2 regions of the Oceanibaculum sp. genome follow, and region 1 is predicted to be linked to the other one. Evidence: predicted binding sites of a transcription regulator. Region 1 holds the regulator's gene; the other holds the start of a gene.
The links. The regulator PhoB, encoded in region 1, activates phosphate uptake and scavenging genes when phosphate is short. The targets are predictions, from matches to a motif close to TNTCATAAAACTGTCA.
Positions count from the first base shown of each region.

Region 2: MK313_RS09200 (PstS family phosphate ABC transporter substrate-binding protein) is a predicted target of PhoB. The motif match lies at 3,136-3,151, and genes of this name have one in related genera.

Region 1 covers NZ_JAKUSO010000004.1:22,126-27,798, reverse strand. The annotation lists gene MK313_RS02600 (ATP-binding protein) at 1-1,302, shown strand, start outside; gene phoU (phosphate signaling complex protein PhoU) at 1,443-2,153, shown strand; gene phoB (phosphate regulon transcriptional regulator PhoB) at 2,218-2,919, shown strand; gene MK313_RS02585 (helix-turn-helix domain-containing protein) at 2,992-3,360, opposite strand; gene MK313_RS02580 (Smr/MutS family protein) at 3,357-3,977, opposite strand; gene MK313_RS02575 (LutC/YkgG family protein) at 3,980-4,663, opposite strand; gene MK313_RS02570 (LutB/LldF family L-lactate oxidation iron-sulfur protein) at 4,663-5,673, opposite strand, start outside.
Region 2 covers NZ_JAKUSO010000023.1:41,370-47,042, reverse strand. The annotation lists gene MK313_RS09205 (ABC transporter permease subunit) at 1-1,897, opposite strand, end outside; gene MK313_RS09200 (PstS family phosphate ABC transporter substrate-binding protein) at 2,036-3,004, opposite strand; gene queE (7-carboxy-7-deazaguanine synthase) at 3,243-3,875, shown strand; gene MK313_RS09190 (6-pyruvoyl trahydropterin synthase family protein) at 3,875-4,243, shown strand; gene queC (7-cyano-7-deazaguanine synthase QueC) at 4,240-4,938, shown strand; gene MK313_RS09180 (TetR/AcrR family transcriptional regulator) at 5,011-5,637, shown strand.

The DNA of each region.
Region 1 (5,673 bases):
CTGGTGCTGGTCGCCGGCGGCCAGCTGAATGGCTGGCCCGCCCTGCTGGGCTGGGCGATTTCTCCCGGCATCTTCGCGCTGCTGGTGCAGCGTCATTTTCAGCGCATTGCCCGGCTGGAAGCGGCGGTTGAGGGTGGTTCGGCGGAGATCGAGCCGAACAGCCCGCTCGCCCCGCTGGCCGGCCGCATCGAATCGCTGCATCGCGTGCAGGCGGAAAATCTGGGCGCCCTGCGGCAGCGCCTCCATGCCGCCCATGTCGCGCTGGAATCGCTGCCCGACCCGCTGCTGCTGATCGATGCCGAGGCAACCATCGTGGCCACCAACCGGGCCGCCCGCGAGATCTTCGGCGAGGCGCTGGCGGGCAGGGCGGTAGCCAGCAATCTGCGCCATCCGGAGGTGCTGAAGGCGGTGGAGACAGCCCTTGAACAGGGGCAGGGCCGCACTGTCGAGATGACCATGCTGGTCCCCATCGAGCGCAGTTTCGCCGTCAGTGTCGAACCATTGCGCGAACCGGGGCCGGATGACAGCCGGGCGCTGATCCTGATGCACGAGCTGACGGCGATGAAGCGCACGGAGCAGATGCGCGCCGATTTCGTTGCCAATGCGAGCCATGAGCTGCGCACGCCGCTCTCCACGCTGGTCGGCTTCATCGAGACGCTGCGCGGCCCGGCCAAGGACGATCCGGAAGCGCATGAGCGGTTCCTGGAAATCATGCATGAGCAGAGCCTGCGCATGTCGCGGCTGGTGAACGACTTGCTGTCGCTCTCGCGGATCGAGCTGAACGAGCATACGCCGCCGCGCGGGCTGGCCGACCTGTCGCGCATTCTGTCCAGCGTGAAGGCGACGCTGGACATGCAGGCGGCGACCAAGGACATGGACATCCAGCTCGATATCGAGGACGGGCTGCCGCCGGTCACCGGCGACGAGGACGAGCTGGCGCAGGTGGCGCAGAACCTGATCGACAATGCGACCAAATATGGCCGACCCGGCACCCCGATCCGGGTGACGGCCCGGCGCGCCGACAGCGTACCGGCAGCCTTCCCCAAGGCACCGCATGGCGCGGTCCTGATCCGTGTTCAGGACCAGGGCGAGGGCATCCCGCGCGAGCATATTCCGCGCCTGACCGAACGGTTCTACCGGGTCGACAAGGCGCGCAGCCGCGATCTTGGCGGCACCGGTCTTGGCCTTGCCATCGTGAAGCACATCGTCAGCCGCCACCGGGGGGCGCTTTCCGTCGACAGCCAGGTCGGCAAGGGCAGCGCCTTCACCGTCTATCTGCCGGTCGCCGCATCCGCGGGCTGAACGGCCGCCGCGAAAACCCCCGATTCGATGTCGATGTAATAAAAGCGTCATCGAAACGTAGTATTTATGCCGTGCAAGCCCGTTATTGATAGCGCAGGCGCACGGTCCGCCATCGATCATGCCCTTGGAAAGGAAGTCTCATGCCCACCCATACCGTGAAATCCTTCGACGAGGAATTGAAGCGGCTGATGAATCTCATCTCGCAGATGGGCGGGCTGGTGGAGACGCAGGTGCAGGACTGCATCCAGTCCCTGGCGAAGCGCGACAGCACCATCGCCGAGCGGGTGATCCAGGGCGATCTGAAGATCGACAGCCTGGAGCATGATGTGAACGATCTGACGGTTCGCATGCTGGCACTGCGCCAGCCGCTGGCCGAGGATCTGCGCCGCGTTGTTGGCGCGCTGAAGATTTCCGCCGATCTGGAGCGCATTGGCGACTACGCCGCGAACATTTCCAAGCGGGCAGTCGCCCTGAACCAGGTGCCGCCGGCACGGCCCGCGACAGGTATTCCGCGCATGGGCCGGATGGTGCAGCAGATCCTGAAGGAAGTGCTGGACGCCTATGTCGAACAGGATGCCGAAAAGGCCCTGCTGGTCTGGCGCCGGGACGAGGAGGTGGACGAGATGTACACCAGCCTGTTCCGCGAGCTGCTGACCTACATGATGGAAGACCCGCGCAACATCACGCCCTGCACGCATCTTCTGTTCATGGCGAAGAACATTGAGCGCATCGGTGACCACGCCACCAATATCGCCGAGACGCTGTACTACCAGGTAACCGGCCGGCCGCTGACCGCCGAGCGGCCGAAGGGCGACACCAGCGCGTTCACCGTCGTCGAGCCGGAGAACTGACCTACGGTTTGAAACATTTCCACTGGCCTTTTTCCCTTGAGGCCTGCCGAGATTGGACCACACGATGAAGCCGCTGATCCTGATTGTCGAAGACGAAGCCGCGATCGTCACGCTACTCAGCTACAATTTGGAGCGCGAGGGCTTCCAGGTCCTCGAAGCGCGCGACGGCGAGGAAGGGCTGCTGCTGGCCACCGAGCGCCGGCCCGACCTGATCCTGCTGGACTGGATGCTGCCGCTGCTGTCCGGCATCGAGGTCTGCCGCCGGCTGCGCCGCACCCCGCAGACCCGCAGCATCCCGATCATCATGCTGACGGCCCGCGGCGAGGAAGGCGACCGAGTACGAGGCCTGAATGCCGGCGCCGACGATTACGTCACCAAGCCCTTCAGCCCCAGCGAACTGCTGGCCCGCGTCCGCGCCGTCATGCGCCGCGCCCGGCCTGCCGCCGATGCCGAGACGCTGCGCTGCGGCGACATCGTCATGGACGTTGCCGCCCACAAGGTGAAGCGCGGCGACCGCGATGTGCATCTGGGGCCGACCGAATTCCGCCTGCTGCGCCATTTCCTGGAGCATCAGGGCCGCGTCTTCTCCCGCGAGCAGCTGCTGGATTCGGTCTGGGGAGCGGATGTCTATGTCGAGCCGCGCACCGTGGATGTGCATATCCGCCGCCTGCGCAAGGCACTGAACGAGGATGCCGAGGGTGATCCGATCCGCACCGTCCGGTCGGCCGGCTATGCGCTGGATGCCGTCGCGCCGCAATTCGCCTGACACCCCATCAGTGCGTCGACTCTATATAAGAAATTAATGTAAAATATTATTTTATTGCCGTTTATCGCCCTGTCATTCCGGCTTTTTCGGCGAGTCTTCGAGCTGGCTCAAGAGCGCCGCGAGCCTCTCCTCGTCCAGGATCCCGATCTTCCGCGCCAGCTGGTGCGCCAGCCTGGTGGCGCTTGGCGACAGGCCGGCCGTGTCGATGGTGACGCGCGGATGGGATATCTCCGCCAGCCGATTCAGCGCTTCCGCATCGTCCCAGATGAGCCCAAAATAACCGCAGATCTGATGGATCAGCCCGTCGGTGGGCCGGCCGCGATGGCCATGCTCCAGCGCCGAGAGATAGGCCGAGGAGACCTGCAGCGCCGCCGCCATCTCCTTCAGTGTAACGCCACGCGCGGCGCGCAGCGCCCGCAGCCTTTCCCCGAACGGCGTCATGCCTCCTCCCGCACCCGTCGCAGCAGGACATAGAGCGCGCCGCCCCCGCCATCCTTCGGCTGCGCATGGACGAAGGCCAGCACCTTCTCGCGGTTGCCGCCCTCATTCAGCCAGCGCGGCACCTCGCGCTTCAGCACACCGGCTTCGTAACGGCCGAATTCGTCACGCCGCGTCCCCTTGCCGGTGATCACCAGCACGCAGCGCAGCCCGCGCGCCTGCGACCGGGCGATGAATCCGTTCAGCGCCACATGGGCGGCATCCTGCGTCATGCCATGCAGATCGATGCGCGCCTCAATGGCGACCTGGCCGCGCTTCAGGCGCATCTGGCTGCGCTTGTCGAGCCCCGGCGCGCTGTCATGCTTCAGGGTCGGCAGAACGACCGGCGCCTTGACCGGCGGTGCGACCGGCTGAGGAAGTGGCTCATCCTTTGACACCCGACCGCGCTTGCGGCTGGCCGGCGCCATGCCTTCGGCCTCGGGCACGGCGGGAACCGGTTCCGGCGGCAGCTCATCCAGCATGCCCAGCCGCAGGCGCTTATCCTGCGGCAGCGGCTTGGCGTCCTTCACGACCTGGCGGAAAAGCTCAGCCTCGTCCTTGCTGGCGCGCCGCCGGGCCATGCCTAGCCGTCGATCAGGACAATGTGCAGCCGGCGCGGTCCGTGGGCGCCCATCAGGATCTTCTGCTCGATATCGCCGGTGCGCGACGGGCCGGTGATGAAATTCACCGTGCGCGGCATGGAATCCTTCGCCTGCGCATCGCGCAGCCGCGCCCAGCCATCCTCGTAGGAACCGACGATCTGGCTCTTCTTCAGCACCACGATATGGGTCTCGGGCAGCAGGTTCAGTGTGGTCGGGCTGTGCGGGCCGGAGGTCAGCATCAGCGTGCCGGTCTCGGCAATGCCGGCAAAGGCCGGGGTCACGCTGGCCGTATCCGGCTCCTCGGCCTTGCCGGTATTGATGGTCAGGGTCGGGCGCTTGTCCCAGGGAAGGCCGGACAGCCAGGCATCCGGCGCCACGCGCAATTCGGCCGGCAGATTATGCTGCGCCAGATACTCGGCGATGGCGTCAGGGACCTCTGCGGCATCCGCGACCTGGCTGATGGTGGCCTGCACGCCTTCAGCCATCTCGACGAACAGGGTGACCTGCTGGTCGTGCGGCAGCTGCGCCCGCTGCGGGATCAGGTTCGGCCTGTGCTCCGCGATCCGCTGTTCCAGCTGCGCCGCCGGCTCGCCGTCCAGCGCACTGCGGCCAAGCGACCGGCGGATGCCGGCCAGGATCTGATCGCGCGGGGACATGTCGGGCATCAGGCGGCCCCCTTCTTTTCGCGGTAAAGCTCCTGGAAGGTGCGACCCTGCGGGGCGGGCATGTCGCGCACCGAAGTCCAGCCCCCGGCCAGCGGCAGCGACCGGAACCGCCCCTTATCCCGGCCGAACCGGCCAAGCAGCTTCATGGCAATGCCGGTCAGGCGCTGATAGAGCGCCGGCCGCTTGGCGAAGAACGCCCAGAGGGCGAGGCCCGAGCGGTAGGGGGCCGGTGACAGCTTGCGTTCATATTCCCGCTTGCGCCAATGCCGCATCATCTTCGGCAGCGGAATACGCATCGGGCATACGCTCTCGCAGCGCCCGCAGAAGGTGGAGGCGTTCGGCAGGTGCCCGGCCTCCTCGACACCGACCAGGGTCGGGGTCAGCACCGCGCCCATCGGCCCGGGATAGACCCAGCCATAGGCATGGCCGCCAACCGCGCTGTAAACCGGGCAGTGATTCATGCAGGCCGAGCAGCGGATACAGCGCAGCATTTCCTGGAATTCGGTGCCCAGCATGGCGCTGCGGCCATTATCCAGCAGCACGACATGGAACTGTTCCGGCCCGTCCAGATCCTCCGGCCGCCGCGGCCCGGTGGAGAAGGTAGTATAGACCGACATTTCCTGCCCGGTGGCCGAGCGGGCCAGCAGGCGCATGATCGTGGCCGCATCCTCCAGCGTCGGCACAGTCTTTTCCAGGCTGGCCAGCACGATATGGATTCGGGGGAGGGTCTGGGTCAGGTCGCCATTGCCCTCGTTGGTCACTATGACGGTCGAGCCGGTCTCGGCGATCAGGAAGTTGGCCCCGGTAATACCGACATCGGCCTTGATGAACCTGTTCCGTAGTTTCGCGCGTGCCTCGTCGAGCAGCTGGCGCGGCTCCGACAGCGGCCGGTCGGCTGGCAGGTCGGTGTGGATCTTGCGGAAGCTTTCCTCGACATCCGACTGGTTCAGATGCACCGCCGGCGCGATGATGTGGCTGGGCGGTTCCTTGCGAATCTGGATGATATATTC
Region 2 (5,673 bases), on a different contig from region 1:
CCTTCAGGTCGCCGTAGAAGAACACATTCTCGAACAGCGGGCCGGCGGCATAGGCGATGTAGCAGCCAAGGCCGATGACCACGAACATCATCGCGAACTTCGGAATACCATCCAGCCGCAGCTTCATCTGCGACGGCAGCGCCTGCCACAGATAGGCCGCCAGCATCAGCGACAGCGGCAGCGCGCCGAAGGCCAGCAGCACCGCCGCGATCCAGGTCTCGACGATGGGCGCCAGCAGCAGTGCGGCGATGAAGCCCAGCACCACGGTCGGCAGCGATTCCATCATCTCCATCACCGGCTTCACGGTTCCGCGGATGCGGCTGTGCACGAATTCCGAGGTGTAGATGGCGCCCAGCAGCGCGATCGGGATGGCGAACAGCAGCGAATAGACGGTGGCCTTGATGGTGCCGAAGATCAGCGGCGTCAGCGAGAATTTCGGCTCGAACACATCGGTGCCGGACGAGGACTGCCAGGTGTAGCTCGGCCCGTCATAACCCTCGTACCAGACCTTACCGAAGATGGTGCGCGAGGTCACTTCCGGGTGCGGCACCTGGAAGGTCCAGTAATTCACCTGCCCCGTGCGGTCGGCGATCAGGATGGCGTCGTTGCGCGGCGCCAGCAGCATCTGCGTGCCTTCGTCCGTCAGCGCATCGCGCTCCAGCTTCAGCAGGGTCTGCTCGCTGGTGTTGTGGCGCAGCCATACATTGCCGTCGAGGTCCATGGTCACCAGCGACTTGTTGCGCTGGCTGGCAGCGAAGTTGACCACCGGGGCACTATGCGGCTCCAGCTCGCGGATCAGGGTCAGCCTGTAGCCGTCCTTGGTGCCGGCATTGTCCGGCTGCAGCCGGTAGAAGATGCGCACGGAACCTTCCGAACCGCCGGCGACCAGCCCCTGCTCGCCATTCAGGAAGCCCAGCACCGTAAGGCGCTCGGCGCCCGGAAACGCCTTCATCGTTTCGGCCAGAACCGGCGCGGCGAAATCGCGCGTATCGTAGCGGTAGATATTGCCGTTCTCATCGGCGACATAAACCTGGTCGGCACGGCTGGTCATCAGCAGCTCGGTCACCCGGATGCCGCCCGGCAGGTCCGGCAGGGTAGAGGTCAGGACACGCGTCCTGGCCTGCCGGGTGAGCAGGTTCACCGTGGTTTCCGTGCGGCTGACGCGCGCCACGCCATCGCTATCCACGGTCACGAAGGACCGGGTCGGGCGCTCCGCCGTGCCGCCGATGCGATAATCGATGGCGCGGATCGGGCGCCCGGCCTCCGAAATCGCCTGCGGTTCGTCCAGCGTCGTTTGCAGCGAGACGCGGCGGAGCTGGTTGCCCGGAATGCGGGAATAGACGGCAGTGCCGTCCGTCAGGTCGCGGTCGTTCAGCTTGTTCGCCGCGGTCGGCAGCGCATCGCCCGGAAGGATCTCGATCTTCGGCTGGATCACACCGAACTGGACCGTGCCATCCTCGAAACCGAAGGCCAGGTTGTAACCGTCGGAGGTGGAGCCCATGGCGGTGATCTGCCGACCGCCGAAATCCAGATCGACACTGTCCAGCGGCGTGCCGGTATCAAGATGAAAGCTGGAAATCCGCCCGTCATCGGCGATCCGGATGCCGATGGTCTGGTACTCGTCGGTGCTGATCCAGGCGACAGGCTTTGCCGGCGTAATCTGGTAGGTACGCGTGTCGCGCACATCGCCGCCAAGGAACAGCGGCACCACCACCTGGGCCAGGAACACCATGATGCCGAACACGGCAACAATCACCATCAGGCCGCCGATGGTGATGCCCCAATCGGCGATCTTGTCGGTGATGAGGACGGAAGCGCTGGTCGCCTTGCGGCGCCGGACCGTGCCGATGGCAGTCTTGCCGGTTCCGGTGGAAGCGTCGTTGGCGTCGCTGGCCATGATAACCCTCAGCCCGATTTCAGAACGACGCCCGCCAGAGCAGCGCGACGCCGGAGCGTAGGAAGAAAGGGATAAAAGAATACAGGATCAAGCAAAAGAGATGCGGGCGGCGCCGAACGCCGCCCGCACCGCAGCCGATTACATCAGGCCGAAGCTCTTCAGGTCCTCGGCGGCGAGGCCCTGGTTGACCGGGAAGAAGCCGTCCTTCACGACCGCTTCCTGACCCTGCTTGGAGTAGATGTAGCGGATGAACTCGCCACGGACCGGGTCAAGCGCCTGGTTCGGGTTCTTGTTCACGTAGATGTAGAGGAAACGCGCGATCGGGAAGTTACCCGAATAGGCGTTCTCGGCGGTCGGGCCGTAGCACTTGCCGTCGGCACCCTTGATCTCGATGAACTTCACGTCTGCGGTCTTGTAGCCGACGCCGGAGTAGCCGATGCCGCCCTTGTCGGAGGCAACGCCCTGCACCACGGTGGAGGAACCCGGCTGCTCCTTCACGCTGTCCTTGTAGTCGCCGTCGAACAGCGCGACTTCCTTGAAGTAGCCATAGGTGCCCGAAGCCGAGTTACGGCCATAGAGCGAGATCGGCATGCTGGCCCACTCACCGGTGGCGCCAACCTGGCCCCAGGTGGTGATGTCGGCGCTCTCGCCGCCCTTGCGGGTCTTGGAGAAGATCGCATCGATCTGCTGCATGGACAGGCAGTTGACCGGATTGTCCTTGTGCGCATAGACGGCCAGCGCATCGACCGCCGAGCGGATCGGGGTCGGCTTGTAGCCGTACTTCTTCTCGAAGTCGTCGATTTCCTTCGACTTCATCGGGCGCGACATCGGGCCGAACTGCGCGGTGCCGGCGATCAGCGCGGGCGGCGCGGTCGAGGAGCCCTTGCCCTCGATCTCGATCTTCACGTTCGGGTACTGCGCCAGGAAGCCTTCGGCCCACAGCGTCATCAGGTTGTTCAGCGTGTCGGAACCGATCGACTTCAGGCTGCCCGAAACGCCGCTGGTCGGCTTGTAGGACGGCAGGTTCGGATCGACCCCCTGCGCAATGGCGCTGGTCGAAACCAGCAGGCCGGCGGCAACGGCCAGCGCGGCAGAAAACTTCTTCATGTTATAGGCTCCATCTTCCTGAGTGGCATCGCGGCTTCGGGCAAAAACGTAGGGCGCCGCATTGACCCCCTGCGCGCCAAAACCCAAGCCCGAAACCGTTCTGGTCGCCCCCGTGTCTTAGCCTATTTGCGTTGCGGTTTTGTGACACGACGATGACATTGCGCGGACTCTCTCCCGACGAATTGGCAGAATCATCTATCCTTGCCGGAAACGCCGCCACACGGCAGAAAGTGGCCCCATGACCTATTCGGTGAAAGAGCTGTTCAAGACCCTCCAGGGCGAAGGCGCACAGGCCGGCCGCGCCGCCGTGTTCTGCCGCTTTGCCGGCTGCAATCTGTGGACTGGGCGCGAGGAAGACCGCGCCGGCGCGGTGTGCCGGTTCTGCGACACCGATTTCGTCGGCACCGATGGCGAAGGCGGCGGCAAATTCCGCGATGCCGATGCCCTGGCCGATGCCATCGCCGCCTGCTGGGGCACTGAGACAGCGCGCCGCCATGTCGTGTTCACCGGCGGCGAGCCGCTGCTGCAGCTTGACAAAGCGCTGGTGGATGCGGTTCATGCGCGCGGTTTCGAGATCGCCATCGAGACCAACGGCACGCTGGAACCGCCGCCCGGCATCGACTGGGTCTGCGTCAGCCCGAAGGAAGGCGCCGACTGGGTGCTGCGTCAGGGCGACGAGCTGAAGCTGGTCTATCCGCAGCCTGGGCTTGGCCCGGAGGGCATGACCACCCTGTCCTTTCGGCATTTCTGGCTGCAGCCGATGGACGGGCCGGCGCGGGCGGAGAATACGGCGGCGGCGGTGGCCTATTGCCTCGACCACCCGGACTGGCGGCTGAGCGTGCAGACCCACAAGATGATCGGTATCCCGTGATGTTCGAGTTGAGCAAGGAATTCAGGTTCGATGCGGCGCACACGCTGAACCGCACCATCGAGGCCGAGTCCAGCCGGCGCATCCACGGCCATTCCTACCGCGCCCAGGTGACGGTGCGCGGCACGCCCGATCCGGAAACCGGCATGATCGTCGATCTGGGCATGCTGTCGCGCCTGATGGAGGATGCACGGCAGGCGCTCGACCATCATTTCCTCGACGAGGTGGAGGGGCTGGGCCCGGCCACGATGGAGAATCTCAGCGCCTGGATCTGGCGGCGGCTCGACGGCCAGGTACCGGGCCTCGCCTGCGTGACCGTGCTGCGCGACAGCAGCGGCGAAACCTGCCGCTATTTCGGTCCTGCTGCATGAAGGACAACGCCGCCCTCGTGCTGTTCTCCGGCGGGCAGGATTCGACCGCCTGCCTGGCCTGGGCGCTGGACCGGTTCGAGCGGGTCGAGACCGTGGGCTTCGATTACGGCCAGCGCCACCGGGTGGAGCTGGAGTGCCGCCAGACCGTGCGCGACGCCATCGCCGCCACTTTCCCGACCTGGGCCACAAAGCTCGGCGAGGATCATCTGCTGCCGCTGGACGTGCTGAAGGGCATCAGCGACACCGCGCTGACCGGCGAGGGAGAGATCGCCTTCCAGGAGAATGGCCTGCCCAATACCTTCGTGCCCGGCCGCAACCTGCTGTTCTTCACCTTCGCCGCCGCCATCGCCTACCGGCGCGGCATGAAGCATCTGGTCGGCGGCATGTGCGAGACCGACTATTCCGGCTATCCGGACTGCCGTGACGACACGCTGAAGGCGCTGCAGGTCGCGCTGACGCTGGGCATGGACACGCGGCTGGTCATCCATACGCCGCTGATGTGGATCGACAAGGCAGAGACCTGGCGGCTGACCGAGCGGCTGGGCGGCGCGCCGCTGGTGGAAATCACGCGCGACCTCACCCACAGCTGCTATCTGGGCGACCGCACAAAGGTCCATGACTGGGGTCATGGCTGCGGCAGCTGCCCGGCCTGCGAGTTGCGCGCCGAGGGCTGGCGGCGCTACCGGGCCGGCTGAATCAGATATGAAAATCTGCTAGGCTGCCGGCCACTGAGATATTTGCCTGAACAGCACGGAACGGAACCGCGCATGCGCGATCGCATCAAGGAAGTCGCCACGGAGCTGCTGATCACCCATGGCTACCGCGGCCTGCGCTTCAAGGATATCGCGGACCGGCTGGGCACGACGCGCGCCAATATCCACTACCATTTCGGCACCAAGAAGAACCTGATCGAGGAAGTGATCCAGGACTATGTCGAGGGTACGGCGGTGGAGCTGAAGGCGATCTGGACCGCCGAGAACCTGGCCTATGTCGAGCGCGTGCGGCGGATGATGGAGTTCAACCGGCAGCGTTACCGCCGCTTCAACCCGGCGGGCAAGGACGGACGGCCGTGGAGCATCATCTCGCGCATGCGCCTCGAATCCGACGTACTGAGCCGGAAATCCAAGGACACGCTGCGCGGCTTTTCGGAAACCGCCGAGGCCTATGTGAACGACGCCCTCGCCCAGGCCATCGCCAGGGGCGAGATCGCAGCCGACGCACCGGCCCGCGACATCGTGGTGCAGATCGTGGCCATCATCGACAGCGCCGGCTCCATCACCTCCGATGCCGGCTCCTTCGACCGGCTGGAACATCTCTACACCGCCTATCTGCGCGTGCTGACCCATGCCTATGGCGGGGAGAAAGCGCCGCGCCTGGCCGCCGTCGCGGAGTAGCGGATAGAGGTTGCGCGGCCCCGCCGGCCATGGATT